DNA from 4 places in the Paenibacillus apis genome. Region 3 is predicted to be linked to each of the others. Evidence: predicted binding sites of a transcription regulator. Region 3 holds the regulator's gene; each other region holds the start of a gene.

Region 1 (7,702 bases), on a different contig from region 3:
CCGCCTTCAAGATCACAGCCTGCCCTGCGGCCGGCAGAACCCGCCCGCGAACAGCGAACACCCGGCTCAGTTCCCGGACTGCTGTCACGAAATCTCCGGAGATATCCGTGATCGCAGCAAGAATCAGATTGCCAAGACTGTGGCCGGCCAAGCCGGAACCATTCGAAAAGCGATAACTGAGCATATCCGATAACAGCGGTTCCACATCGGCCAAAGCTGTTAATACGTTGCGGATGTCTCCGGGCGGCGGCATTTGCAGCTCGCTGCGGAGAATACCGGAGCTCCCTCCGTCATCGGCAACGGTAACAATAGCCGTAATGTCGAGCGGCTTCTCTTTCAACCCTCGCAGCATGACTGACAAGCCGGTTCCCCCGCCCATCACGACAATCCGCGGCACTCTCTCATTCTTGATCCGATGGATCACCAAACTCACCTCTGTCTTTCTGAGCAGCAACTAATTCCGGTCCCGGCCCTCATCCCGATGGCTGACGCGAACGGATTCGGTCTCGCTCGCTCCAAGCATTCGGCCCAGATACTCGGCGATGGCGACTGAACGATGCTTGCCGCCGGTACAGCCGATCCCGATAATGACCTGGCTCTTGCCCTCTTTATGATACTGGGGCAGCAGGAAATGGAGCATATCAAGCAGCTTGGTCAGAAACTCCTGGGTTTCCGGCCACTTCATAACATAATCATATACATCGCTGTCTTGTCCCGTGTGTGGACGAAGCTGGTCAATATAATGAGGGTTCGGCAGGAATCGGACATCGAATACCAAATCGGCATCAATCGGTATTCCGTATTTAAAGCCAAAGGAAGTAATATTCACAGACAGGTGATTGCTTTCTAAGTGGGAAAAGCGGGAAATGATCTTCTCCTTCAGCTGGGCTGGCTTCATGTTGCTCGTGTCGATGACTTGATTTGCCGACATTCTTAACTCATCCAGCATTTTACGCTCCAGCTTGATCCCGTCTAACGGCATCCCGTCCGGCGCAAGGGGGTGGCGACGGCGGCTCTCCTTGTAACGCTGCACCAGGACAGCATCCGTTGCATCCAGGAACAGAATATCACTCTTGATCGTGAAATGATCCTTGATATAATTCAGCGATTCCGACAGCGCAGTGAAAAACTCCCGGCCCCGCAAGTCGATGACCAGCGCTACCTTGGCAATTCTACCCTTCGACTGTTCAATGAGCTCGGCGAATTTGGGGATCAGAACCGGCGGTAGATTATCGACGCAGAAAAAGCCGAGATCCTCCAGACTTTTTACGGCAACCGATTTGCCTGCCCCGGACATCCCCGTAATAATGATCAGATTCGCGACAGAAGCTTCCTCTTTTTCAGGCATTCTGCTCCCTCCTAACAATTCCCCCAGAAATTCCTGGTCTATATAAATTTACCTAAATTAGATTTGCCTTGGAGATACCGTTGCGAGTAGAGGTGTCCCTACGATCGCTGTTGCTCACAGATTTCTCTTATTGGTTATTTTCGGTAGAAATCTGCTCACAAAGGCGAACGCTTCGCTTCTTCAAGACACCTCTACTCTCTACTGGACCCACTAGACCTCCTAATTCAAGTCTCAAATCCAAACTCATAATTACAGCTGAATTATTACAAGAACAAGCCGGCTGCGCCGACCGTACCCGCATCATTGCCCAAAGTAGCAGGCACGATTCGCAGGCCTTTTTGCACGGGCTCCGGTGTCAGCTTGGCAAATACGCTGCGGATCTCATCGAACAGAATATCTCCCGCATAGGAAACGCCGCCGCCGATGATGAACAGCTCCGGATTCAGAATGACCGCTGTAGCCGCCATCGATTTACCGAGATAGAATGCCGCACGGTTAACGATTCGAATCGCCGCCTCATCACCCAACTTCGCCGCATCAAATACATCCTTCGCCATAATGTTCCCCACTTGGGCTAGCGAAGTCCGTTCGCCCCGGGCTACTGCATCCTTGGCCATCTTGATAATGCCGGTTGCCGAGGAGACTGTCTCCAGGCAGCCCATCTTCCCGCAGCCGCACTGAATCGCCTCCAGGTCCGGGACAACCGATACATGTCCCAGCTCACCCGCCATACCAGAGAAGCCTTGATAGATTTTCCCGTTAATAATAATACCGCCGCCAACGCCGGTTCCAAGCGTATAGCATACGCAGTTCTCGACACCCTTGCCTGCGCCGCCCCAAGCTTCGCCCAAGGCTGCTACATTAGCATCATTGTCGATCTTAACCGGCTTGCCAAGGCGTCCCTCAAGAATCTCGCGAATGTGCAGATCCTTGAGTCCAACATTGGGCGCAAGGATAATAATGCCTTCCTTTACATTGGTGAAGCCGGCTACTCCGGCACCTACTCCGGCAACCTGATCCCATTCGAACGGAGATTGCTCGACTACGAGCCGGACATATTTCTCAATATTGCCCACCACGGTATCCGGACCCTTCTCCTTTTCCGTAGGTCCTTCATACGTATGAAGCAATTGTCCTTCCTCACTGCAGATGCCGACCTTGATCGCTGTGCCGCCAAGATCCACGCCAATGTAAATTTTTTCAGACATTTCACAAGCCACCTTTATAAAATTAATTAAAATCAATCTATTCCATACTCCTACGTACCAACTATAAGCGAACCCTTACGTTCGGTCAAGAGAAGTGGACTGCGTCTGGAAATGCAGGAAGGTCAAGGGATTACGGGGAGTATGACATGCATCATAGCCTCTGAAAAAAAGCACCCGCGTAGACCGCTCGATGACGATGAGCAGTTCCCGCGGGAGCCGTACAACTTCCTTATGACATGATCCGTTTCTGCCCTTCCAGCTCACGAATCGGAGCAATGTTTTGAGTGAATTCGAGGGTGCCCATGTAAGTTCCGTCCTCTGCTCTTACAGCGAAGTAGCGGATATAGACGAACTTGTCTTTGAACGGGATCCAGAAGTCCTCAACATCTTTCTTTCCGGATTTGAAATCAGCCAGCAGTTGCTCAACGATGTGCACGCTTTGTGGAGGATGGCAGTTCTGCACGGTCCGGCCGATCACCGCCTTCGTCCGGGCGAAGATCCGTTCCTTGCCGTGGGAGAAATACCGGACAACATCGTGCTCATCGATAAATGTCAGGTCAACCGGCAGATGATTCATAATGCCCTCCAATTGAGCCACAGACACCGTACCTGTCTCGAAGCGTACGAAGCCTTGCGGTGTAGCTTGCTCTTCCTCTCCTTCAGCTGTCTCTGCTGCTGCCTCGGCAGGAAGCGGAACACGTTCCGGAATCCATTCCTTGTCGGGAGCCGTCAGACAGAAGCCGATTTGCTCACTCTCCTGGGCAATTTTCAACCACTCATCCTCAGTCAGCTTCTCCAGCGCCATCGGCAGCAAAATATTTTCTTCCTTAAATATCATCTCGTTCACTTCTTGAATAACCCGCTCCAGATCCATGCAGAGTGTCTCTTGGTCGCCTTGCCCGGGAACCAGCTTGGCCTTGACCTCTTTGATCATTAGGCGGATACCGTCATCCACTCCCCACATGACCTTGGTCGGACCGAAAATCCCGTACTTCTCCAAATAAGGGAACAGCAGATTTTCCTTCCGGCTGTAGTGCTTATCAAGATCAAGCAGCAGGCTCAGATCCTCCAGCAGCTTGTATCGGATCTCGTCTGTATCCTCTTTGCGGAGCTTATCCAGGTGCAGGCGAATTTTGAAGTTGGTCAGCTTCTCAATTTCTCTGTTCTCCAGCTTGAAGGTATGCACCGGATGTCCGGGCTGCTCCTCCGGCTTCACAGAACGGGTAGCATGAATATCTTCAATGGATCCTTTGAAAATAGCGGTATGCACGGAACAAAGCCGCTGCACCTCACTGACCGGAATTCCCTCTTCTTCCATTAAAGCATGCTCCAGCGCGGAGATCTCCGATACGGTTACATCACCGACAGCTTCCTCAAAGCGTGCCTTTACTTCCTCTACGCTCTTCCCTTGATGCAGCTCCTTGATGATCTCCTTGAGCATTTCTTGTCTGCGCGTCTGCTCCTGAGCCTGATGCTCGCGATTATTGATAAATTCGCTCATGCTTGGTCCTCCTTCAACTATTAATCTATAATGTCGTAGTCGTTATTCCCTTTTCGGATATGTCGTTGAGAATGGTTCTCATGTTTAGAACGTATCATAGGCCGACGGGAGATTTTGTGACTGGAATCACAAAACAAATCCCGATTGTTTGACGGTTTCTCGTCCTGGACTTTGGGCGGTTTTCTTTTTCCCTGAAATTTGCAACAATAGGGTTCGAAAGGAATGGTTGAACGTGAATAAGATGCAAACGCAAGTGCTATATATTGAAGATGATCGCGAGATTGGGGAATGGGTCTGTGCGGACCTCAAGGAGCGCGGGTACCGTGTGACCTGGCTAACCAGCGGCGAACAGGCGGTCGAGGAAGCAAAGGACTGCCGTCTGGCGATCCTTGATGTCATGCTGCCCGGACTGGACGGGTTCACGGTGGGACAGCGGCTGAAGAAGCAATACCCGAGCCTGCCCATCCTGATGCTCTCTGCCCGGACTTCCATCGACGATAAGCTCCAGGGACTGGAATTCGCCGATGATTATCTGACCAAGCCCTTCCACCCGGACGAGCTGGCTGCCAGGCTGGAGGTTCTGCTTCGCCGGGGCGGCACGGTTGCCCTTGAGAATGAGCCGCTGCGTCTGGGTCATCTGCTTGTCTTTGAACGGGAGAACCGGATTGTTGTTGAACCTACTGGAGAGGAAGTCGTGCTGACCGGCAAGCAGTTCTACATTTTTCAGTTCCTGCTTCGCCATCTCGGTCAAATCCTGACCAAGGAGCAGATCTACGAGGCGGTCTGGGGCGAGCCGTATCTGGATGGGGACAAGACGCTGATGGTTCACATCCGTCACCTCCGCGAGAAGCTGGAGATCAATCCGGCGGAGCCTTCTATTATTGAGACGATCCGCGGTATCGGATACCGGGTGAAGTCATGAGGAAGAAACAAATACCAAGCTATAGGCAAGCATCTTCCGGATTCAGAAAAGGCCCTCGCTTTCGAAATTCACTGCTCTCCCGATTTGTGATTATTGTCGTCATTGCCATGGTCCTGCTTCCGATCGTGCTTCCCTTGACCTTTCTAGCCTCCTTGGCCATCAGCAGCCTGCTGTTTCATTCGCCCCAGAAGGAATCAGCCGAAACAGAGCTGCCCAATTACGGCTCCGGGATAGCAATCGAACGGATGTGGCATCAGGAAGCACTGGCACTGCAAGGAAAGTCCTCTGCCGATAAGGACCAGGTACTGCAAAGGGTTCATGAGAAATACCCCGAAGCCACTCTGTTCTGGGTCGACTCCGACGGCCGGACTCAATTGAAGCTGCCTCAAGCCTCTGAGGTGCCTGAATACTGGTCCACGGAAAAAGTGGTTGCTTATATGAAGCAAGCCCTTGATTCCGATCCATTTACGACGGTTGCCATTATTGGGGGCGGCGAGCAGCCGACGGATGAAGGTTTTATGGTGTTGGAATTACCAAGAAAATATATGAACCATACTCCGTCTTCCAACAATAATGACGGCCGGTTCTATGGTATGTATTTCTTCATGGTGATTTTCGGACTCTTCCTGCTTCTCGCCTACTGGTTCTTCCGCGATATTCAGAAGCGGCTGCGCTTGCTCGAGTTCGGGATGACGGTCACCGGGAAGGACGGTCTGCCTGCACGGATTATCGAAGGGCGGCCGGATGAGATCGGCCGGCTGGAGCAGGCGTTCAATCATATGGTAGATGTGCTGCATGACAGCCGCCGGAAGGAGCAAGAAGAAGAAGCACTGCGGAAAAACCTGATCAGCAACCTGTCGCATGATCTGAGAACCCCGCTTACCGTCTTAGGCGGACAGTTATATTCCTTCCGCAAGGAGCCTTTGTCTCCTGCAGGGAAGGAAACGCTTGAGCTGATGGAAGGGAAGATCAATGATCTTGGCGGTCTGATCGACCATCTGCTCTCTTATAACCTGCTTACCAGCGGAAGATACTCCATGAAGCCTGAGGATCTGGATGTGCTGCGCATTGTGCGAATGAGTGCGGCAGCCTGGTATCCGCTATGGGAAAAGGCAGGCATGGAAATCCGCATAGAACTGCCGGAGGAGCCGCTGATCTGGCGTATCGATGAACAAGGCTTCCGAAGAGTGCTCGACAATTTGTTCCAAAACACGATTCGGCATGCCCGATCGGGGGGCTACATCGGTATTTCAGTCCTCCATGGCGAAGCTGGCAAGACTGCACTTGTGATCACCGATCATGGACCCGGTATGAGCGCGGAGTCGCCCGCAAAGGGCGCGGGGCTCGGCCTCCAGGTCGTAGACCTGCTGCTCCGGGAAATGGGACTGGTGCGTCAAGCGGTATACGAGAATGGGACACGGGTGGTTATTTCACATGATATAATTAATATAGGGAGGTAGTGAAAATGACCAGAAAAAGATTATTTATAATCTCCTTTATAGTATTGCTTTTAGCTGTTAGTTCATCTTTATATGCCTCAGCTACCGATAAAGATACAGGCGCACTGAACAAAAAAGGCTGATTACTATGGCGGGAGATATTGAAATAAGTGAATCCGAATTCGAATTCTATAAAGCAAATATCAAGCTCATAAACCAATTAAATGAAGCGGAAGGCAATTTCTCATTTCAAACCGGTATCCCATCTGATCAAGAATTAGTCGATGAAATGTTGAAAAAGCGACTTTCAGTACAGTATGCCAGAAATTCAGGTATTACTGTTGATGAAGATGAAATTATTGAAGTTGTAAATCGGGAGAAAAGCATCCTTAACAGTAGTAATTTAGATATTGAAAATCAAGCCCTTATTCAAGAAATAATGAAGCAAAGAATTAAATTAACGGGGCTTTCTGAGGAGGATTTTTGGAAAAGTGACTTCGTGCATAAAGAATATGAAAGTGTTCTTTATATAGATAAATTATTTAAGGATCTAATGGAAAAAGAGGAGATTTCTAATATCCAAGACTTTGAAAAATTGCAGATTCATCTACTTGAACAATATAAAAATACCTCCGGAGAACATTGAAAAGGTGCTGCTATTTCTCACCTGCTCATTCTCCGGGCATCTACCCACGAAAACCAAAAACACCCTCCTGATATTCAGAAGGGTGTTTTTGATGTTCTTTTCACCTCGCAGCTTTCCAGGAAAAACAGAATTCCCCGGGCCTAGCCTCCCAGCCCATGAATCAACGGTTTAATGATGCCCGAATCAGCCAGCAGTCCAACAGCTACTGCCAAGCTGAACGCGCTCATCAACAAGAAGCTTCGTCTCTTCATCCTTTTTCACCCCGCATATCAAATTTTTGTATTGCTCGCGTCGACTTTCAGATGCCTCTTGCCTATATTGTTCAAATAGTCGAACACACTGGATCAACATGGACTCATGGTTATAACGCATGGCCCATTCCAAGCCCTCAAGCAAATATCGAAACCCCGTTTCATACCGTTGGGCCCTCAAATGATAAAGCGACAGCTCGGAAATATACCGAATATAATGATTCGCAACAATTTGCGCATTGTAGATTCCCAGAAGAGAGCTTCGTTTCTCAAACAACAGATTCATTCTGCGGGGTTCAAGTAAATGATCCACATTTAGGCCAAACCGATTCGCTGCCTGTAAAATGCGATACATGGCCGGGATTCTCTCCTCCGCATGATGCACGA
Region 2 (7,702 bases), on a different contig from region 3:
GGGACACTTCCAGAAGGTCCGGGCTCCAGGACAGGATTCCCTGATCCGTATAGAGGCTGAGCCCCACCTCTCCAACACCCGCAGGCAGAACACAGGTATTGGAGATATTCGCCACAGCTCCGCTCTTCAGCTTCAACGTAACCGTACCTACATCCGCTACACTGACTCCTTCATACTGCTCATGCACTACCCGGTTCGCATAAGAGGCGTAAACCTCTTCAACTTCTCCGGCAGTATATCTGAGCAAGTCCACAATGTGTGTTGTTTGCTCAATGAACTGACCGCCCGAGCCGCTTTGCTCTCTCCACCAGGCCACTTGCGGCATATCTCCCATCCAGCATCCAAGAACCATGCCGACCGTTTTTCCTTCAAGCAGCTCCTTCAGCTTTATCGTCTGTGCCTTATAACGGAAATGATACCCCACAGAGTGAATCAACGGCTTGGAGCTTGCCTGAAGTCTGGAATAAATATCGAGCGGGATGTCCAGTTCTGCCCCGAGCGGCTTCTCTACGAGGAAGGGAATGCCGCGATCAATCAACTCGGCTTCGATTGTCCCGTGCGCATGAGGAGGGATACACAGATATACCGCATCCAGCTTGGTGCCATCCAGCATATCCGCCAGATTATCATACCCTTTCGAGCCCTCGTATCTGGAAGCAAGGGATTCCGCTTTGGGCAGGCTTGTCCCGCATACAGCAGCCACCTTCACCCCATCCAATGCAGCTAATATATCCCCATGAACCTTGCTAAACCATCCTGTACCGACAATTCCAATCTGCAGCTCCATAAATTCATCTCCTTTGGTCATAATTAGCATACTAATACCTCTAGCCTATCCTCTCTTCCCAGGAATCTCAAGTCAGGAATTAACTGTAGTCTATAAAGTTACAGTTAGATTATATACTACCTTGTAATACGCTCATTGCTTCTCACCGAGCAGCAACCAGATGATGTTGGAGACTTATCTTCACATTATCCAGTTTTTTATTTGGAATAACCTTACATCCCTTGTAAAGTTGATCTCAAAAGATCATTAACTTGATCTCAATAAGGCTTTGTTTATACTTTACATAGACATTACAATGGAGGTAATAAATTTCGTGAAATCATATACAACCGGAGCCTGAGAACCGGTGTGATTTACGGCTAAGTGAAAGGTGGAGAACGTTCATGTCGATTACAGCGAGTACAACCCAAGAGCTTGAAGCAGCACAAGCATATGTGAATGAGGTTTATGAGGCAGTGAAGAAACGGAATCCCGGTGAAAGCGAATTTCATCAAGCGATAAAAGAGATCCTCGACTCTCTTGTTCCTGTGTTTGCTCAGAATCCGAAGTACAAGGAGCATGCGATTCTGGAACGCATCGTTGAGCCGGAAAGACTGATTACGTTCCGCGTGCCATGGGTCGACGACCAAGGTAAGGTTCAAGTCAACCGCGGCTTCCGGGTCCAGTTCAGCAGTGCTATCGGACCTTATAAGGGAGGACTTCGCTTCCATCCGTCCGTTAACGCCAGCATCATTAAATTTCTCGGGTTTGAGCAAATTTTCAAAAACTCCTTGACCGGTCTGCCTATCGGCGGCGGCAAGGGAGGTTCCGACTTCGATCCTAAGGGCAAATCCGATCTGGAGGTCATGAGATTCACTCAAAGCTTCATGACAGAGCTGTCCAAATATATCGGTCCGGACATCGACGTACCGGCCGGCGACATCGGTGTTGGCGCCCGTGAAATTGGCTATATGTTCGGACAATACAAGCGGATCCGCGGCGGCAACGAAGCCGGCGTATTGACCGGCAAAGGCCTGCTGTATGGCGGAAGCCTTGCCCGGACCGAAGCTACCGGTTACGGTCTTGTGTATTTTGCCAATGAAATGCTCGCTTCCAAGGGTGACAGCTTCGAAGGCAAACGGGTCGTTGTATCGGGCTCGGGAAATGTCTCCATCTATGCCATTGAGAAGGCTCAACAGCTTGGCGCGATCGTCATTGCCTGCAGTGACTCCAACGGTTATATCTATGACAAGAACGGCATTCAACTGGATACCGTGAAGCGCTTGAAAGAAGTGGAACGCAAACGGATCAAGGAATATGTAAATATCCATCCTACTGCGGAGTACTTTGAAGGGTGCGATCAAATCTGGAGTATCCCATGCGATATCGCACTTCCTTGCGCTACGCAAAATGAAATCAACGCTGAATCCGCACGCAAGCTGGTTGAAGGCGGCGTGAAATATGTTGCTGAGGGCGCAAACATGCCTTCGACGCTTGAGGCTATTGAGATTTATCTTCAAAACGACGTTTACTTCGGACCTGCCAAGGCTGCCAATGCAGGCGGCGTAGCTGTATCCGCGCTTGAAATGTCCCAGAACAGCGCACGTCTCGCCTGGAGCTTTGAAGAAGTGGACGAGAAGCTGAAGCAAATTATGAAGAACATTTATAACAACAGTGTTCAGGCTGCCGAGCAATACGGCCACCCGGGCAATCTCGTTGTCGGCTCCAATATCGCCGGTTTCTTGAAGGTTGCCGACATTATGGTCGCTCAAGGCGTTATCTAGAGTTGCATAGTTGACCAATTAATTATTCATGCGAGGGGCAACGTATGAAATGTTCTTTCGATCGCTGTTGTTCGCGGACTTCTCTGATTGGACGAAGCCAAAGAGGTGTAGAAATCCACTCACAAAGGCGAACGCTCTCCGCTTCTACAGAACACTTCATACTTATGCCCTTAACCATGCTCTGCTTTAGATCAACTTATGTTTAAAGTAAGGCAGCCCCTGCCGAAAGACCCGCATCAAGAAGCGGGTTTCGGCAGGGGCTGCTTTTTTATTGCTTATTCAATTAGTACGCAAGTGAATCCAAGGCTTTAATATGGCTCAGGTAGCGGATGTTGCTCGCTTCCTTCATGAGGCTGGCAGGCATGCCGCGCAGCTGGCTATTGCTTGCTCCGACCGTAGCTACTGCATCCTTGCGGCCCAGGCTGGCCAAGGTGCCTGAATTAACCGGATGGAACGTTTCCATATGTCCGCCTTTCAGAAGCGCTGACAGGTTATAGCCGATTAACTCGCCCATTTGCCAAGCAATCTGGGCTGTTGGAGGGTATGGCCGTCCGTCCGGGGCGAAGACAACTGCGCTGTCTCCGGCGACAAATACGTCGCTGTGCGAGGTAGACTGCAAATACTCATTGACCGTTGCCCGGCCGCGGTTCACCTCCAGACCGCATTCACTGATGAGCGGATTGCCCTGAACGCCGCCTGTCCAGACGAAGGTATTGGCCGCGATTTTCTGCCCATCCTTTAACTCGATCGTGTTCCCCTCCACATTGGTGACTGGCAAACCAGTCAGGAAGGTTACCCCGCGGCTTTCCAGGCTGGAGGTAGCCCGCTCGATCAGGTTGTCAGGAAGCACCGGCAGAATCTTAGGGCCAGCTTCAACCAGCAACAGACGGATTTCTGAAGGATTGATTCCGTACTTTTGCGTCATTTCCGGCAGCTTATCGGCAATTTCACCGACCAACTCAACACCTGTCAGACCGCCGCCGCCGATCAGAATCGTGCCATCGGCAGGATTTTTAGACTTGGCATATTCAGCAAGCTTGGCTTCCACATGCCGGTGAATACGCTCCGCATCCGCCGCAGATTTCAGCACCATGCTGTATTGTTCCAGTCCCGGAATTCCGAAATAGGCTGTCACACTGCCCAAGCCAACGACCAGCGCATCGTACGACAAAAGTGTACCGTCATTCAGCTTAACTTCCTTGTTCTCTACAGAAAATCTCTCCACCTTGGCCACTCTCAGGTCGATATCCTTCCCCTTAAACAGCTTCTCCAGCGGCAGAGCAACCGCACGCTCTTTCACACTGCCTGCTGCAAGCCGATGCAGCTCGGTAATAATCTGATGAGTGGGAAATTGGTTCACCACCGTGACCCTGGCTTCCTGCTTGCTCAAATATTTGCGAACGCTAAGCGCGCTCAATACACCGCCGTAACCGGCGCCAAGAATTAAAATATGCTTAGACATCTGGAAGACTCCTTTCTCGCAATCGATGTATTATTGTCCGCGCTTCTCGCCGGATACTTGAAGATAAGCCTGAACAAAACGGAACAGTCGCTGTGCTTCCGGATCCTTCAGCAGCTTGAGCAACCCGAACACGCCGATCGTCTCCTGACTGGCCTCTGCACGATCCTTTGCCTCGATAACATTAGCGGCAATAGCCTTCGCGGATTCCTTCACCGGCCCGCCGATCTCTGCTATCGCTCCGACCATATCGCTTTTAAAGGTCGCGTCATTAGCAAGTGTCTTGACGAAGTCATAAGACTGGGCCAAGGTGCTCATCATCTCCGTCAATTTCGGCAATTGCTCGATCAGCGTCGTAAGCGAGTTCTGGATTTCTGGTTTGAGCAGTTGCTCCAGGAGCGCCTGCGGTGTAGCCTGGGCTGCAGAATCTGCAGCGCTTACAGTGTCCAACGTCTCTTGAGCCGAGTTCACATCCGTAATCATCTCTGACATGTTCATTCTCCTTTTGTAAGTTAGTGAAATTTTGTACATTCCTAAACATGAACAACCCAGTTAACATTGTAGCACAATTAATATAAAAATAGTCACCAAACGTTTGGTTTGGTGACTATTTTCGTGATATTCATCATATTCAATATTTCCGCCCAAATGTTGTTTGTTGTCGGATTTAGCTTAAGCATCGTTCAGTCTACTGGCGTCCATTCTGCACCTATCTGCTGCAAGAAGTCAAAGAACAACCGCTCGGTTGGCGGAAGCTCCCGGTTGACCGGCACAATGACCCCGACATCCCTCTTCACCTGAGGTCCTGCAATCGGAACTGCGACAATGGAGGAGGGAATATGCTCACCTAAGGCGATCTCCGGCAGCAACGTGAGGCCTAACCCTGCGGAGACAAGACCCTTGATGGCATCAAGATCATCCCCCTCAAAGGTTACTCTCGGCTTGAACCCCACCTTTGCACAAGCCTCGACGACAAGGTCTCTAAGAATAAACCCTTCCGGAAAAAGTACAAACAGATCCTCTTTCAAGTCATTCAGAAGCACAGACTTGCTTTGGGCCAACTTGTGGCTCGCCGGCAGAAGCGCCACGAAATTCTCCTCGAACAGGATGGTGCTGCGGACCTGCTGTTCATTGGTCGGCACAGGCCCCATCACAGCCAAATTCAGTTCACCGCCAATAACCCATTCTACCAATTCCTTGTAGGAGCCATGCTGAAGATGGAAGTGAACCGCCGGATACCGCTCCCGAAACAGCGTAACCACGCGAGGAATAAGCTGGGAGGCAAGACTGCTCGGGAAACCGATTCGAACTATCCCGCGCTCAGGATCAAGATATTCGCTGATCTCCTGCTTTGAATGCTCAATCACGCTCATCAACTGCTCCATATGCTTCAGAAACAATCGACCAATCGGCGTCAGCTTGACCTTGCGTCCTTCGTGCACGAACAGATCCACTCCAAGCTCCGCTTCCAGCTTGAAAATTTGCCGGCTCACCGCTGACTGCGACACATGCAGTGCATAAGACGCCTCCGTCACATGCTCCAGCTTCGCAACCTCAATAAAATACTGGATTTGCCTCAGTTCCACGGTCCCACCTCCGAGTCCTTCTTCATTCAAACCCTGACAACCCGCGTCAAGTTCAAGATATTAAACCCCATTATAGCGGGTATAGGGGAAGAAGGGAAGCAGGCAAGCTGATGGGTGAAACGAAGCTAATGCGGAAGACCATTACAGAACTTCTGGACTTTATCCGCCAGCTTTGCTGGTAGATCTTAAAAAATCAGAACCCCTCAGGCTCACCCGCATAGCAGTGGTTTTCTGTTTCGCACGTTTCACGTGCTCAACGGGCTAAAGCTTCAATATAAAAAAGCTGTTGTGGGGACAGCTTTTTTATGTGTTATGTGTTATTGCATATTCACAGCGCTTTTTCTTCCATATTTCAGCAGCCTCTGGTCGTTTATCATTATTCAAATATTTCATTTGCTCGCGACCCATGAATATCCAAGGATGGGTTTCGTGAAGCTCTTGAAGCAGGATTTTAGTTGACCTTTCGTCACCCGTAATCGTCTTAAGCTCTTTATTTCTACGGTCGTAAAGCGGTTCTCCGGTCACCCCGTAATAACTCACCATATACTGAGAACGCACTCTCGAATAGCCTTCCTTTGTCTTCTCATTCACGTCGCCAACTCCGTCATAAAGCATAGCGCCTTTTTCAGTGTTTTTCGCATTTTGTGCAAGGAAGATTCCACCGGCCCAAAGTACGCGGTTCAAATTCACCACTGTTGTGCCCAAAGCGCCGCGTTCTATGACGAAATTTTCGGTGATGCTGTATGACTTGTCATCGTTGGCTACATTATATTGAACCATTTCTTCATCAAGCTTTTCATAAGTCATGTCTTGAATCATCAAATCCATGTAAAGCTCCTGCTCGATCAGCAATAAATCCGGCTTAATCTTCTTGCTTCTAATAAGTGCAGTTACTGCCACTAAAAGTCCCATAAAAATGAGCACTCCGCTGAGTATTTCAACCCCGATAATGACCATAGCTATACCTATGACTATCAATATTGCGCCAAAAATTATCATTGTATTATTCGTTTTATTTTCTTTTTTCCTATTTTCAAAAATACGCTGTGCTTCGCTTGTAATAAACCTGCTTCTACCCGATACATAGTCTTCAGCACTGCGGTTTATGTCATCTTTAGCATGGTTATTTTCGAGAGAAAGGCTTTGTGCTTCACAAGACTTTTTCCACCTGCTATAACTGATCCAGACAATAGCAATTGCGACGCACATTAAGATAAACCCTAAAAAGATGACGTAATATGTCATAAAAGGCTCGGAATCCAGACGATCAGCAACAAAAGCATAATCCAAGGCAACTATTCTGGTAAGCTGTTGCTCGTGCGGATATTTGTAGTCTTCAAGGTATGAGGATGCCGCTTGCTCTATTTGAGTTTTAGATAGGGCATCAACATTTACACCCTTAAGCTTCATTGCTTCTCTGAGCAATTCGTCAGATAATACCAAACCCTCCTCAGGGATCGGCATAACATCAAAAATGACAGATTCTATTGAAGATTTATTTCCAGCATGATGGAATGAGCCGGTAATTTCAATTGGTTCTGGCTTTTCTGAAATTTTTCCGCTGGTGTATTCCTCATAAGCCTTTGCAAATTCACCCAGCTTTTCTTTTGTAGGGATATTATACGCATCAATTTGAAAAAGTCTGTCACTATCTGGAAGTCTGAACAGGTAACTTAACGCCTCGGATTTGGTGGTAGTCTCTATACCATAGCGGTTGGTTGAAGTTGTATAGTTCACCTTCCTATCATATGGGCCATACAGATTGTCAATCTCTACAGAGGTGTAGGTTGCCATTAACTCTAAATTATTGTCTTCTGTGAACAGCCTCTTCTCAAGCTCTTGATACGGGGTTGGCCCGCTTAACAATGAAAGTGCTTGTGAACCCCCGCTTGCCAGACAAATGATTGCGATTACCGCAAAAGCTATGGTCATAATAACCGTTTGTTTTAACCTAGGTATCATAGAATTCTCTCTTTCATCGAAATTAAATTCATCGGTTAAAAGCTTTCACCATAAATCGTTCCGATCAGCCAAATAAATAAGAACATATAATTCCAAACACTAATGGCGGGTAGTATTTCAAGGAGCACTCGCCGGTAAGATTTCT
Region 3 (7,702 bases):
TACTTGCATGAAGGGCATGCGAGTCTGCTCCGAGAAGCGAGACGCAACAATGATCTGGTGGTGCTGAGTATTTTTGTCAACCCGATTCAGTTTGGTCCGAACGAGGACTTTGAGCGTTATCCGCGGGACGAAGCGAAGGACCTGCAGCTTGCGGAGCAGGAAGGCGTTGACGCAGTCTTCTTGCCTTCAGTCGGGGAGATGTATCCTGCACAGACGCTAACCAAGATTACGGTCAGTCAGCAGCTGACTGGAGGGCTGTGCGGCGCTTCACGTCCCGGACATTTCGACGGGGTAACGACCGTTGTCAGCAAGCTGTTCAATATTGTTGAACCTGAGCGGGCTTACTTCGGACAGAAGGATGCTCAGCAGGTAGCCGTAATTACCCAAATGGTGAAGGACTTGAACATGCCCGTTCAGATTGTTCCATGTCCGATTAGACGGGAAGAGGACGGCTTGGCGCTCAGCTCCCGCAATGTGTATCTTGCCCCGGCTGAGCGCGAGGCGGCATTGGTCTTGTCCCGTCAGCTACTGCATGTGCAGGAGCTGATCAACGAAGGCGGGACCCTGACAGCGGGCGAGGCAAAAGAAACATTGCTGCATGCGTTCACGGCCGAGCCTCTGGCTGAGGTGGACTATGTGGAGGTTGTCCGCTTTCCAGGTCTTCAACCGCTTGGCGATTCCGAGAGAATAGCCCAAGATGGAGAGGTACTGGTTGCTGTTGCGGTAAAGTTCGGGAGCACCCGGCTGATCGACAACGTTATTCTGAGCAAGAAAGGTGTGTAACGCGATGTACAGAACGATGATGAAATCTAAAATTCACCGTGCCACCGTGACGGAAGCGAATTTGAACTATATCGGCAGCATTACTATTGACGAGGATCTGATGGAAACAGCGGATTTACTGGAAAATGAAAAGGTGCAGATTGTAAATAATAACAATGGCGCCAGACTTGAGACTTATGTAATTCCCGGCCCTCGCGGGAGCGGGGTCATCTGCCTGAACGGAGCGGCTGCACGTCTGGTTCAACCGGGCGATAATGTCATTATCATCTCTTATGCCCAAATGTCGGCGGAAGAACTGAGAAGCCACAAGCCAACCGTTGTGTTCGTGGATGAGAATAACCGACCTGTGGAGACCGCAGCTCAAGAGCTGCATGCCACGATTCGGTAATTGATCGCCAGGACCATCTGCCCTGACCGCCATGGCTATGCAATTAATGCCTGCGGGAATGAAATGTGAGCCCATAACAAAAAATGAACGTAAGGCTCACACTGATTTCATTTTCGATAAAGGTGGGATGCGGATGATGTTTCAACATATGTTTGCGGAAATGAGCGGGATGCTGGACGAAATCATTCATTATTATCCTGGAGCGAGCGGTCCTGCGCGTCAGGAGCTGGCTGCCAAGTGGCAGCTGCTCAAAACGATGAGCGATGGAATTATCGAGGAATGGCTGAGCTTTGAAGAGAAGCTGGGTCATTTCCGTCAAACCGGCGCCAGTCCGGATGGAGGTGGCGCTCTCCCTGTGCCTGAGCTGCCTGAGATGGCCGCAGAAGCCTTTGTAAAAGGTCAAGGGTATTATAAGCTGATGATGTTTACGCAGGCACTGACGCAGTTCAAACAGGTCGTGGAGCAGTATCCGGATAGCGCGGTGGGACGAACGTATCTGGCGATGTGCTATCTGCATCTGAATGAATCCGAACAAGCGGTACCGCATTTTTGGCGCGTTCTGGAAACCTGTGATTCGAAACGTATTCGTTCCATCATTTATAATGCACTTGGCTGCATTGAGGCTCAGAACGGAGTGCCTTTGAAGGCGAAGGAATATTTTAAGCTGGCTCATTACCATGATCCTTCCCTGCGAGAGCCGCTGGCGAATCTGGAATCATGCATGCGCAGCAGCGGGAAGCTGCATTATGGAAGCGAATTGACCTCTCTTCTGTAGTATTTCCGGCAACGCAGGAAAGGATTATCAGGCGATGCAGAACCCTTTGTCAAGGGGGCATCGCTTTTTTTTGTAGCGATTTCACATTCAATTTTCAAATTCGCCATCTTCTGTTATGCTGTTAATTAGACTGGAAGAAAGGGACTTTACAAATCAATGAAATACGCCGTACTTGATTTTGAAACCACGGGCAACCAATCCTCGGATGTGATTATTCAGGCTGGATTGGCCATTATAGATGAAGACATGACGGTATCCCGTGTATACAGTTCTTTTGTGAAGCCCGGGATTCCGATTCCGCCGTTCATCACAAGTCTGACGGGGATTACCGAAGAGGACGTCAAGGATGCGCCTGATTTGGACGAGGTCATGATGGAGATGGTTCCATTGCTCAATGACGCCGTGCTGGTCGGCCATAACGTTGCCTTTGATTTCAATTACTTACAGAGCGCGCTGGATAAGACCGGCTACCTGCCGTATACAGGGCGAATTCTCGATACCATGGATTTTTTGAAAATATTATATCCCTCCTTGACGACGTATCAGTTAGGGATGGTTGCCTCGGAGTTCGAGGTGGAGCATGACCGGCCGCATCAGGCGGATAGCGATGCCTTGGCTACGGCTCTGATCTTCATCAAATGCCTGGAGGAGCTGGAGCAGCTGCCGCTATTAACGATACAGCGACTGGCGGATTTGCTCTCCGGGGAGGACAGTGATCTGGCCTGGTTCTTCGATGCAGTACTGGAGCAGCGTCAGCAGAACCCTTCTGTAGATCAGGATGGTTATACGTACTACAGACAGTTCGCGTTAAAGACCGAAGACTGGATGAATATTGAGCCTGAGCGCAGCAATATGATGGATAACCCGCTTGAGGGTGTCAGCTTCGAGCAATTTATGGAGCAGGTGCAATCGTCTCTGAAGGAGAAGCTGCCTGAATATGAAGAGCGTGAAGCGCAGAACCTGATGCTGAAGGAAGTCGCAGCCGCTTTCCAGGAAGACAAGCATTTGCTTGTAGAAGCGGGCACAGGAACGGGGAAATCGTTAGGTTATTTGCTGCCCGCCATTTATCACAGCGTCAAAACTGATGAGAAGGTCATGGTGAGCACCCATACGATCAACCTTCAGGAGCAACTGCGCGAGCGGGATATCCCGCTGTTAACCGAGGTTGTGCCCTTCCCGTTCAAGGCCGCGGTATTTAAGGGAAGACAGCACTATTTGTGTTTACGCAAATTTGAACATAAAATGAACAGGAGAGACTTCGCCTCTCCGAAGGAAGAAGTCATGACCGCCGCGCAAATGATTGTCTGGCTTGCCCAGACAGAGAACGGCGATGACGAGGAGCTGAATCTCGGCAACCGGGGAGGAGACTTCTGGGAGACTGTGGCGAGTGAATCGGACTCTTGTCTTGGACGCTCCTGTCCATGGTTCCGCAAGTGTTATTATCACAAAGCGAAGCATGAAGCAGGAGTAGCGGACGTAGTCATTACCAATCATTCCAAGCTGTTCACGGACATCCAGGCGGGACATCAGCTCCTTCCTGGCTATGAGCGTCTTGTCATCGACGAAGCCCATCATTTGGAGGATGTAGCCGGAAAACATTTAGGAATGCAAATGAAATATTTCACAGTAGTGCACACCCTGACACGACTGTTCAAGGACAGCAAGAACGGTCAGCTTCCGAATCTGAGGCAGCAGCTTCAGCAATCAGGGAATGAGCGGGCAGCTTCCTGGGGAGCGGTCATCGATGGACTTTATCCTGCTTTCCTTGATGTGAAGGAGCATTGGGATCGTCTTGCTGAAGCGATGTTCACACTGATGCCCGAGCGGAGCGACGCCGCTTCTGGCGATCCTGGACAATTCGTGCTGCGGCTGCTGCCGCACAAGAAGCCGAAGAGCTGGGATGATCTGCTCACGATGGAGAACCAGATTTATGTGACCATTGGAGATATTGTTCGCAAGGCCGAGAAGCTGCTTACAGAGCTTAAAGAGCAGGACGAGCAGGATTTTGGCTCCGAAAGTCTAATTACTGATATAACCGGGCTGATCAAGGACCTGGGAACTGAACGGGACGCACTGCGTTCCTTCATGAAGCTGGAGGACGTAAACACCGTCTACTGGATTGAAGGCAACGGAAATTATCGAAGCAAATCCCTGCAGATATTTGCCGTGCCGATTGATGTCAGCGAGCAGCTCAAGAGCTACTTCTTCGACCGGAAGAAGAGCATTGTTATGACATCTGCCACCTTGTCGGTGGACAAATCCTTCCAATATATGATTGACCAACTGGGCCTGCAGGAGGCGCAGGCTCAAGACCGGCTCATGACCTCCATGCTTCCTTCGCCGTTTAATTACCGCGAACAGGCCTTGCTTGTGATTCCGCGGGACTTTCCAAGCGTCAAGGGAAGCGTAGGGGATGATTACTTTGTCAGTACACTCGTCCAATCATTGGCTGACACAGCGATCGTAACTCAAGGCCGTATGCTCGTGCTGTTTACCTCCTACCGGATGCTGAGGCAGGTGTATGATCCGCTAAAAGAGCTGCTGTCATCGCACAATATTTCGGTAATCGGCCAAGGCATGGACAGCGGCAGCCGCACCAAGCTTACCCGCCGGTTCCAGGGGCAGCAAGCATCCGTACTGCTGGGAACCAGCAGCTTCTGGGAGGGCGTTGATATCCCGGGAGATGCGCTCACGAGCCTGGCGATTGTACGCCTGCCGTTTCAACCGCCGAATCATCCGCTTGTGGAAGCCAAGAGCGAGCGGCTGCAGCAAGAGAAGAAGAATCCTTTCATGAAGCTGTCCGTTCCGCAGGCCGTCATCCGGTTCAAGCAAGGCTTTGGACGGCTCGTACGGACTTCCCAGGATCGGGGGATCGTCATTGTGTACGATACTAGAATTCTGGAATCATATTACGGAAAGTACTTTTTGTATTCTTTGCCTGGACCGAAGATGGAGCATATGCCGCTTGGCCAGATGGTTCCGCGCATTGCGGAATGGCTGGACCCGGAAAATCCGTAAACGCTTCTTAATTTGCGTCAATAATAGGGGGATAATCGATGAAGTCGGAGAAAATTTCAGACGCCGTTGTGCGTAGATTGCCAGTCTATTTGCGTTTTCTTAATGAATTAAGCCGCCGAGAGGTATCCACGGTTTCATCTCAGGAGCTGGGACAGAAGCTGGATCTGAATCCGGCGCAAATTCGTAAGGATCTCGCCTATTTCGGTGATTTTGGCCGGAAGGGGATCGGCTATGATGTGGCTTATTTGATCGAGAAAATTCAACAAATTCTGAATCTGGATCAACAGATTAATGTGGCGCTGATCGGAGCTGGTAATCTCGGACAAGCGCTATCGAACTATAATGCTTATGTGAAGGACAATATGAAGATTGTTGCCGTATTTGATGCAAGCCCTGGTAAAATCGGAGGGAAAATCAATAACATCGAAATTCAGCCGATCGAGATGCTGGATGAAACGGTACGCAACATGAATATCCGGATCGGAATTATCACGGTTCCTGCGGCAGAAGCCCAGCATGTTGCTGACAAGCTCGTGGCTGCGGGGATTGGAGCCATTTTGAATTTTGCGCCGACGATTCTCAAGGTGCCTGCTGAAGTGCGGGTACATGCGGCAGACTTTACCACAGACTTAATGAGTCTCGCTTATTATCTGGACGGCGGAAAGGAAATGAAAGACCATGACTCGAAAATGGCTGATTAAAGACGGCACGTTCGCGGTGCTGCATCAAGAACAAACCGTGATCCGCGGCTATATGTTGATCGAAGGGGATAGAATTACCTATATCGGCCAAGAGCGGCCGGAAGGCGTGGAAGGGGCCGAGACATTCGACGGCAAAGGCCTTCTATTCCTGCCCGGTCTGATCAATACCCATGGACATGCAGCGATGTCGCTGCTTCGCGGCTATGGCGATGACATGGTGCTTCAAGAATGGCTTCAGCAGAAGATGTGGCCCATGGAAGCAAAGTTCACCGGTGAAGATGTACGCTGGGGCACGGCGTTGTCTGTGATTGAGATGCTCAAGAGCGGAACGACGACCTTCCTAGATATGTATGATCACATGGATCAGGTGGCCTCGGTAGTGGAACAGTCCGGCATCCGTGCGGTCCTGACGCGCGGCGTGATCGGGCTTTGTCCGCCTGAGGAGCAACAGCGGAAGCTGGATGAAGCGGTGTTGTTTGCTCGCAATTGGCATGGGAAGGCAAACGGCAGAATTACGACGATGATGTCGCCGCACGCTCCTTATACCTGCCCGCCGGATTATATCGAAAAAATTGTGCAAGCGGCGCATGATCTGGATTTGCCGCTGCATACCCATATGTCGGAGACTCTAGCGGAGGTGGAACAAAATGTTCGGGATTACGGGGTTCGTCCGGCCCAGCATTTGTTGAACCTGGGCTTATTCAGCCGTCCGTCTTTGCTGGCGCATGCGGTGCATTTGACTGACGAGGAAATTGCAATGCTTGCCGAGCATCGCGTAGCCGTCTCCCATAATCCGGGCAGCAACCTGAAGCTTGCCTCCGGAGTAGCCCGTGTGCCGGAGCTGCTGCGGGCAGGTGTGACGGTATCCTTGGGTACGGATGGCGCAGCCAGCAATAACAATCTGGATATGTTCGAGGAGATTCGCCTCGCCGCCCTGATCCATAAAGGCGTTACAGGGGACCCGACCGCGATTCCGGCAGCCGAAGCCCTTCGTATGGGAACGGAATATGGCGCGAAGTCGTTGTTCCTTGACCAGACAGGTGTGCTCGCAGCGGGAATGAAGGCTGACTTTATCGCCTTGAACCTGAAGCAGGCTCATTTCCTGCCGAAGACCGATTATATCTCCCATGCGGTATATTCCGCTGCCGGTCAAGATGTCGAGCATGTCTGGGTGGACGGTAAGCAGGTCGTCAAATCACGGGAGTGTCTGACTCTGGACGAGGAGAAAATTCTGTTCGAAGCGCAACGAGCCTTTGAGGGCTTGCTTGCAAGATAGGATAGATAAGGCGTCTTAATCTATGTAAATTAACTTTTTATAGAAAGCCATTCAGGAGAGGAAAGGAAGGGAGCTTTTGCGTAACAGAACCAAATGGGTCTTGCTTTCCTTTATCATCCTTGCGCTTATTCTGCTTGGCCTCTATCGCTTTTATCTATATGTATATGAGGACACCTGGCAAGCGGAGAAGCTTGCAGTGCAGAGGGCGAAGGCGGAGACTACGCTTGTCAAGTCCGATGAAGTATGGAAATCAGTCTGGGACAAGGTATGCTGGGTGGTAGAGGGACAGAACGAAGACGGTGAACAGGTGATGGTCTGGCTGCCCGAGGATGGGCAGGCCGAGGTGAAGCTTCTCTCGGAAGGGGTCTCGGAATCCCAAGTGAGAAGCATCATTAAGGAGGAGCTGCCTGACAGCACCATTGTTCGTCTGATGCCAGGAATTTATGAGAACGAATATGTATGGCAAGTATTTTATAAAGAGAAGGCGCATCACTACTACAAATTCTATCGCTTTAGCGACGGTAAGCCGCTGGATGAAGTTTTCACCCTGCCGAATAGGTAGCCATCGTGCGAAAATTGCCGGGGTGGGTGTTCATGCGGTGAATTTAGTGCAAAAAGGCATTAAAATTACTGGTGTGGGTGCTCGTGTGAGTAGAGTCCATATAATTGTGTAAAAAGCTAGGCTTCAAAAATAAAAGGAGCCATAGTCAAAATCCTCGTTTAGAATGAGGTTGTCGAGACAACATTCTTTGGAGGGGATT
Region 4 (7,702 bases), on a different contig from region 3:
GGCATCCTGTATGTCCGGGCACCCTTGAGCCGCCAGCATCATCAGGTGCAAATTCTGGATAATGCCAAGCACATGTATTATTCGAATGAAGAGGTCGTCATTCCTGAGGAGGGCGAGGTCAGCTTCGAGCTTCAAATCCGCGCCCGGACACAAAATACCGCACCAGGGGATCTGTATGACGGCTATGTATCGCTGAATCTGCTTGATTTTTCAACCGGAGCCGCCTTGGACTTCTTTGCAGGCAATGATAAATACGCCAGTGTCTATGCGGTGCTTCAATTCCCGGGAGTCACTGTACCGGATACCGGAAAGACCAAATACTTCTGCGTGTTCAAAGAGGATACGGACTTCAAGCCGCGCGAGTTCAATACGTACAAAATTACGTACAACCGTGCATTAGACGAGGTTGTTTTCTATGTTAACGGCCAGGAGGTTCGTCGGGAGAGCGGTGTGCCGATCAAGTTCAATCGCTTCACCATTGCCCTTGGTATCATGACGGAGAAGGATATTTCGCCGGAGGGCAGTGTTTCGGTTCATGGCCAGGTGGTTACTGCTGAATGGTCGCCGGTGACGGTAACGATCAAGGAGTAGGGAGCACAGCTTGGTGCTTCCCCCCTCGTCCCTCAATACCGGCGCATAAAATCTTTCCGTCTGTCACAGCCTATTGCTTGAATGCAGACATTCATGGCAGGAGGGTGCAAAATGGGAAAGCGCGATAAGCAGAGCCGCCGGGACGGAAATGGCAGCAGCAACGGCCAGAATGCTCCGTCAGGAAACGGCGGAGAGGGCCGGGCAGGCCGGCTGAGCCAAATCAAGAATCATAAAGGACCCGGCGATGAGGTTCTCAATGAATTCATCTCCGGCGAGGATCTTTACGATCACTAGCTCGCAGTGGCGGGATCAACGCGAAGGGCTGCTCCTATCCAATGGAGCAGCCCTTCGCGTTGATCGGTATCGGTAAGCTATGCCAAAGTAGAACGAAAAAGTTTACTTTTTGGTTCCGTGCTGCTTATTCGGCAATTGGCTGGAAGGGGTGCCCTTGCCCTGCTTGCGGTTCTTGGCATCCTTGTCCTGCTTGTCGTGCACCTTCTCCACGAAATCATGCAGATTGTCCATTGTCGAGGCTTCCTCCTTGTCGGCGAGTTAAGTCGTTCTTAAGGATACAACTATTACTATGCGTAGGTGCATATCAATTCATGCGAATTAAACGCTTATACATCAAAATCCTTCCCGGTGAAGCAGTGACGGCTGCTTGCTCCGGGAGGGATTTTTTTGCGTTCTCCACACATGAAAATGAATGCCGCGCTGTCACGCAATCCTTCACCCTTCCCTCATGCAAGCTTCATGAAGCAGCGTAGCAGGGGATGCTACAATAGGAACATAATTTAGATCAAGTCTAAGTATAATATTAACCGGAGGGTGATGAATAGATGAATAACAGAATGACCACAAACCAAGGAGCACCAGTAGGAGATAATCAAAATTCCCGGACGGCGGGACAAGGCGGTCCGACTCTGCTGGAGGATTATCATCTGCTGGAGAAGCTGGCCCACTTTGACCGTGAGCGGATTCCTGAGCGGGTTGTGCATGCTCGCGGAGCAGGAGCGCATGGGGTGTTCGTAGCCGAGCGCAGTATGTCCGAGTTTACAAAGGCGCAGTTCCTGCAGGAAGCAGGTCGTGAGACGCCGGTATTTGTCCGCTTCTCGACGGTCATCCACGGGCAGGGTTCCCCGGAGACGGCTCGGGATCCTAGGGGCTTTGCTGTTAAGTTCTACACTGAGGAAGGCAACTATGATCTCGTAGGCAACCATTTGCCCGTGTTCTTTATCCGGGACGCGATCAAGTTCCCTGATATGGTGCACTCGCTCAAGCCTTCCCCGGACACGAATATTCAGGACCCGGCGCGGTATTGGGACTTCATGACGCTGAGCCCCGAGTCGACGCATATGATGACCTGGCTGATGTCGAACAACGGAACACCGGCGAATTACCGGCAAATGGACGGCTTTGGTGTGCATGCCTTCAAGTGGATTAATGCGGAAGGGAAGATCGTCTACGTAAAATACACCTGGAAATCCAAACAGGGGGTTCGCAATCTGACCGCGGAGGAAGTCCGCGAGGTCCAAGGCGGTGATTTCAACCATGCGACGCGTGATTTATACGACCACATCGCACAGGGTGATTTTCCACAGTGGGAGCTGAATGTACAGCTGCTGCCTGTAGAGGACCTGGATCTGTGGAGCTTTGATCCGCTTGATCCAACGAAGGTGTGGCCGGAGAGCCATTATCCGCTTATCCCTGTGGGCACGATGACGTTGAACCGGAACCCGGACAATTTCTTCGCGGAGGTAGAGCAGGCGGCATTTTCGCCAAGTGCGCTGGTGCCGGGCATCGAACCATCCGAAGATAAGCTGCTGCAGGGCCGCCTGTTCTCCTATCCGGATACGCAGCGTTATCGTCTGGGAGCCAACTATTTGCAGATCCCAGTCAACTGTCCATATGCGCCGGTTCGTAACCACCAACGGGACGGATTGATGAATGTGAAGCAGGACCCTTCGCCGGTGAATTATGAGCCTAACAGTCTGGAGAGCAGCCCGAAGGAAGACCCGAGCTATAACGACAGCGCGGTTCCGGTAAACGGGATGATCGGGAGAGCGAAGATTGCGAAGACCGATGATTTTACCCAGGCCGGCGAGCTCTACCGAAGCTTTACCGAGGAGGAGCGCAATCATCTGATTGCGAATATGCTTAATGATCTGAGGCAAACCAATGAACAGATCCAGCTTCGTGCGATCTGCAATTTCTTCCGTGCCGACACCGAATACGGTATGCGGCTCGCCCAAGGGCTTGGCGTTGATATTTCCTCCTTCATTCCGCAGCCGCCCCAGCCATAATATTATGTTCGAAGAACCGGTCTTTCCAAGATCGGTTCTTTTTTTGTTCGTAATGTGATAGGAATCCGTGCTTTTTTACTGTTATTCCTTCATAATAAAGGTTTAGATAAATATGGAAACTCACTTATGCGGAAAGGGTGGAGAAGAATGACTTATCGGTTCGACGGTGAAGGCTCGGAGCCCGTCATCAGGATCCGCGATTTGCGGATGAGGTTCGGAGAACGATATGTGCTGAACGGTATTGATTTTGATGCTTATCCCGGACAAATTATCGGTTATATCGGGCCTAATGGAGCCGGCAAGAGCACGACGGTAAAGATCATGCTCGGACTGGTGGAAGGCTATTCGGGAGAAGTGCGGGTATGCGGGGCGAATCCTGTTGACGGCGATACGGAGTACAAAAGACGCATCGGTTATGTGCCGGAAACCGCGGATATCTACGATACGCTGACCGCCCGCGAATATTTGACGTTTATCGGAGAGCTTTACGGCCTGTCCATGGAGACTGCCGAAAGCAAGGCGCGGCGCATGATGGAACAGCTCGGGCTGAAAGATGCGGCGAATGCCCGGCTTTCTACCTTTTCCAAAGGGATGAAGCAGAAGGTACTGATCATTTCGAGCCTGCTGCATAATCCCGATATTCTGTTCCTGGACGAACCGCTCAGCGGACTTGATGCGAACAGCGTAATGGTCGTCAAAGAGCTGCTGGCCCTCCTGGCTGCACAAGGGAAGACCATATTCTATTCCTCGCATATTATGGAGGTCGTCGAGAAAATCAGCCATCGGATCATTTTGCTGGACGGCGGGAGAATTGCTGCTGACGGGAGCTTTGAAGAGCTGAAGGGACAGAATTTGCAGGGCTCGCTTGAGCAGATCTTTAATCAGATTACGGGATTTAATGAACACCATGAGATCGCCGAACGATTCGTATCGATTGTGCAAGAGGTGTAGCAAATGAAGGAAATAAAATTTTTGAAGATTCTGGATCGTTTTGGGGGCCTGCTGGAGAAGCTGGACATCGATTATCCCGTGATGCGGCGTATTTTGCAGACCAAGCTGTTGATGGACGGAAGAAGGGCGCCGACCATTGTCGGCAAATCCGGAAGAAACCAACGGGACCGACATGCCAAAGATGGCGATCCGGATAGAAATCAGTTCTTTGGCTCGTTGTGGCTCTATTTGATTTTTGGAGGATTTACCTGCTTATTTGTTCTGAACGGTGACAATTATATTTTTCAAATGAGCTTTGTGTTCGGGATTTTAATGTTTATGATTATGACCTCGCTCATCTCGGATTTTTCTTCGGTGCTGCTGGATGTCCGGGACCGAAGCATTCTACAGACCAAGCCGGTGAACCGTAGAACAATCGCGATGGCGAAGGCGCTGCATATTTTCTACTATTTGTTTTTTCTAACGGGCGCGCTGGCCGTCATTCCGCTTGGTGTTGGACTGTTCCGTCACGGGTGGGGCTTCTTTCTGATCTTTGCAGTGGAGCTTGTGCTGATGGATCTGTTGATCATTGCGCTGACAGCGATGCTGTATCTGCTTGTGCTCCGTTTGCTTGACGGCGAGCGCTTGAAGGATCTGATCAACTACGTGCAGATTGGACTTACGATCGGTATCGCCCTTGGGTATCAGCTATTAATCCGGGTATTTGATTTTATAGATCTGCAGGCGGTAATTCAATTTAAGTGGTGGCATTTCCTGATTCCGCCGATTTGGTTCGGAGCTCCTTACGAGATGCTGCTTCAAGGGGACTACCGTACCGAGATCGCAGTTGCTTCAGGCCTTGCTGTGCTGGTTCCTGTCATTGCGGGGGTTATCTATCTCTTGATGATGCCATCCATGGAGAAGAATTTGCAGAAGCTGGCCGGCCCGGGCGCCAGTCAAAGAGAAGGGGCGGGAAGATGGGTAAACAGACTCGCACGGGTGCTATGTCCGGAAGGGCAAGAGCGGGCTTTCTTTCACTTTGCCTGGAGGATGATGGCCCGCGAACGGGAATTCAAGCTGAAGGTATACCCAAATCTCGGCTTTTCGCTGATCTTTCCCCCGATCCTATTGTTTACGATGGGAATGCAGGACGGATGGGCAAGCCTGCGGGGGACCCAGCTCCATCTCTTCATCTATGGCTGTGCCCTGTTAATGCCGAGTCTCGTCTGGATGCTGCGGTATTCAAGCAACTATAAAGCCTCATGGATTTATCGCACGGCACCGGTCAGCAGTTCCATTCCGATTCAGCGGGGAACGCTGACCGCTGCGGTCGTACGGTTATTGTTGCCGGTCTATGCGCTTGAGGCCGTCGGCTTTATGGTGCTGTTCGGCGCAGAAATCATTCCTGATCTGCTTGCGGCGGGCCTTGGACTTCTTGCCTACGCTGTGATCTGTTTTGCAGTTGTGGACAACAAGAGTACTTATCCGTTTTCGGAAAGGTTTGAAGCGGCGCAAACGGGTTTAAGCTTAAAGATGATAGGTCTGATGCTGATGCTTGCGGTATTTAGCCTGCTCCATTATATCGCCGCTCAGTTTAGCTTTGGTGTATTGATTTATATTGCGCTATTGCTTGCAGCCAACTGGTTCTTGTGGCTGCGGGGATTCGGCAGTCCGAAGCTGACAGGATAAGCGGACGGAGGTCAAACATGAATATGACAGAACAGCGGGCGTCTGGCCGGTCCAGCGGACGGAACGAACGAATCGATGGTCCCAGAATCCGGCGGGAGAAGACGACCGTGAGGCACATGATATCCATGTATTGCAAAATCAAGCATCCGTCAGCGGGCATGGACAACGAGCTATGCCCAGAATGCCGGAAGCTGGCCGATTATGCCTTGAACCGCCTGACGTACTGCCGGTTTGGGGAGGACAAGTCCTCCTGCCGAAATTGTGAAGTACATTGTTATGCTCCTGATTATCAGCAGCGCATTCGCGAGGTGATGCGCTTTGCCGGTATGCGGATGCTGTGGAGACATCCCTGGCTGACTCTTCGGCACATGGCGGATGAACGGCAAGGCAGGAAGTGAATTTATGGAATTGTTCAAAAAGTCGTCTTTGAGGAAAGGTCTGTAAAGCCGGCTTTTTGAACATCTACTTATGGTCACAAATCTTTCAAAGATGGCGCGCAGTGAGAAAACCGCGGCAGATCAAGGAATTCTCTCAGATGTTCACGAATGTGACATTTATCATGTGATTCTTGTCACAAAATTATTACTTTTAAGCCGTTCATTTTCATTTTGCCGTGATAGAATTCACATTAGTTAAGAATTAATATCGAGAGAAGAAAGAGGGAGTAAATGATGGATCCGTTGATTCTGGCGCGGCTTCAATTTGCAGCGACAACGATTTTCCACTACTTTTTTGTCCCGCTGAGTATCGGTCTCGTTGTGTTGATCGCAATTATGGAGACGCTGTATGTGGTAAAGGGTAAAGAAGAATACAAGAAGATGACCAAATTCTGGGGCAAGCTGTTTTTGATCAACTTTGCCGTAGGGGTTGTCACAGGAATTATCCAGGAGTTCCAGTTCGGGATGAACTGGTCGGATTATTCGCGGTTTGTGGGTGATGTGTTCGGTGCGCCGCTCGCAATAGAGGCCCTGTTTGCCTTCTTTATGGAATCTACCTTTATCGGCCTGTGGATTTTTGGATGGGACCGCTTATCGAAGAAAGTACACTTGCTGTGCATTTGGCTGGTAGCTCTTGGAACGACGATGTCGGCGTTCTGGATCCTGGCTGCTAACTCGTTCATGCAGCGTCCGGTGGGCTTTACGATTAATAACGGGCGGGCGGAAATGAATGACTTCTTCGCCTTGATCACAAATGGACAGCTTTTGGTGGAATTTCCCCATACGATATTCGCCGCATTTGCGACCGGGGCCTTTATGATCACGGGGATCAGCGCCTACAAGATGCTTCGCAAGCAAGACGTGGAGTTCTTTAAAAAATCGTTCATTATTGCGGTAATTATGGGCCTCGTGTCCTCTTTAGGTACGGCACTGGCCGGCCATAGTCAGGCGCAGTATCTGGTTGAGACACAGCCGATGAAGATGGCTGCCTCCGAAGGCTTGTGGGGTGAGAGCGGCGACCCTGCTCCTTGGACGGTTTATGCCCATATTGATACGGAGGATCAGAGTAATAGCTTTGAAATAAAGGTCCCTTATCTGCTGAGCTTCTTGTCCTATAGTAAATTCAATGGCGAAATCAAAGGGATGCTTGAGCTTCAGAAGGAATATGAGCAGACCTACGGTCCCGGTGATTATATTCCTCCGGTCAAAACGACGTTCTGGAGCTTCCGGATCATGGTTGCCGCGGGAAGTCTGATGATCCTGCTTACCCTGTACGGCTGCTATCTGGCATGGCGGAAGAAGCTGGATCGTTCGAACACCTGGTTCTACCGTGCGATGCTGTGGAGCATATCGCTTCCGTTTATCGCCAATACGGCAGGCTGGATTATGACTGAAATCGGGCGTCAACCATGGACGGTATTCGGCTTGATGCAGACGAAGGACAGTATTTCGCCTAGCGTTACCCCCGGACAGATCTTGTTCTCGCTGATTTCATTTTCTACCATTTACACGGCTCTGGGCATCGTCATGGTGTTCCTGTTCCTGAAGGTTATCAAAAAGGGGCCGAATGCCGTTGACGTAGATCATGATGACCATGGCAGCGATCCATATGCGAAGGAGGGATACCATGCTATCTCTTAATGAGCTCTGGTTTGTACTGGTAGCCGTATTGTTTATCGGATTTTTCTTTCTGGAAGGGTTCGATTTCGGGATTGGCATGAGTACGAAGTTTCTGGCAAAAAATGATACGGA

Evidence for each region. Region 3 encodes Rex, which represses fermentation and respiration genes when NADH is low (regulators of the CRP and FNR family bind a similar motif). Its sites were predicted from a motif close to TTGTGAAATATTTCACAA; they were not measured.
Region 1: a site for Rex is predicted at 4,172-4,189, ahead of KI362_RS06195 (DUF438 domain-containing protein). Genes of this name have one in related genera too.
Region 2: a site for Rex is predicted at 4,523-4,540, ahead of KI362_RS09615 (DUF1641 domain-containing protein). Genes of this name have one in related genera too.
Region 4: a site for Rex is predicted at 6,073-6,090, ahead of KI362_RS09655 (cytochrome ubiquinol oxidase subunit I). Genes of this name have one in related genera too.

Annotation. Positions count from the first base shown of each region.
Region 1 is NZ_BORS01000003.1:363,027-370,728, forward strand. Features, by position in the region: gene KI362_RS06180 (gluconeogenesis factor YvcK family protein) at 1-379, opposite strand, end outside; gene rapZ (RNase adapter RapZ) at 455-1,348, opposite strand; gene KI362_RS06190 (ROK family glucokinase) at 1,612-2,556, opposite strand; gene KI362_RS06195 (DUF438 domain-containing protein) at 2,786-4,057, opposite strand; gene KI362_RS06200 (response regulator transcription factor) at 4,299-4,979, shown strand; gene KI362_RS06205 (sensor histidine kinase) at 4,976-6,439, shown strand; gene KI362_RS06210 (hypothetical protein) at 6,567-7,064, shown strand; gene KI362_RS06215 (helix-turn-helix domain-containing protein) at 7,248-7,702, opposite strand, start outside.
Region 2 is NZ_BORS01000005.1:271,261-278,962, forward strand. Features, by position in the region: gene KI362_RS09600 (Gfo/Idh/MocA family protein) at 1-787, opposite strand, end outside; gene gdhA (NADP-specific glutamate dehydrogenase) at 1,171-2,550, shown strand; gene KI362_RS09610 (NAD(P)/FAD-dependent oxidoreductase) at 2,834-4,012, opposite strand; gene KI362_RS09615 (DUF1641 domain-containing protein) at 4,043-4,501, opposite strand; gene KI362_RS09620 (LysR family transcriptional regulator) at 4,693-5,595, opposite strand; gene KI362_RS09625 (hypothetical protein) at 5,899-7,557, opposite strand; gene KI362_RS09630 (hypothetical protein) at 7,593-7,702, opposite strand, start outside.
Region 3 is NZ_BORS01000008.1:379-8,080, reverse strand. Features, by position in the region: gene panC (pantoate--beta-alanine ligase) at 1-783, shown strand, start outside; gene panD (aspartate 1-decarboxylase) at 788-1,171, shown strand; gene KI362_RS12500 (tetratricopeptide repeat protein) at 1,305-1,946, shown strand; gene dinG (ATP-dependent DNA helicase DinG) at 2,103-4,964, shown strand; gene KI362_RS12490 (redox-sensing transcriptional repressor Rex) at 5,003-5,665, shown strand; gene KI362_RS12485 (amidohydrolase) at 5,643-6,941, shown strand; gene KI362_RS12480 (cell wall elongation regulator TseB-like domain-containing protein) at 7,018-7,503, shown strand.
Region 4 is NZ_BORS01000005.1:284,721-292,422, reverse strand. Features, by position in the region: gene KI362_RS09690 (DUF6081 family protein) at 1-591, shown strand, start outside; gene KI362_RS09685 (hypothetical protein) at 703-885, shown strand; gene KI362_RS09680 (DUF4023 family protein) at 988-1,116, opposite strand; gene KI362_RS09675 (catalase) at 1,431-2,894, shown strand; gene KI362_RS09670 (ABC transporter ATP-binding protein) at 3,042-3,845, shown strand; gene KI362_RS09665 (hypothetical protein) at 3,849-5,513, shown strand; gene KI362_RS09660 (nitrous oxide-stimulated promoter family protein) at 5,531-5,911, shown strand; gene KI362_RS09655 (cytochrome ubiquinol oxidase subunit I) at 6,185-7,591, shown strand; gene cydB (cytochrome d ubiquinol oxidase subunit II) at 7,578-7,702, shown strand, end outside.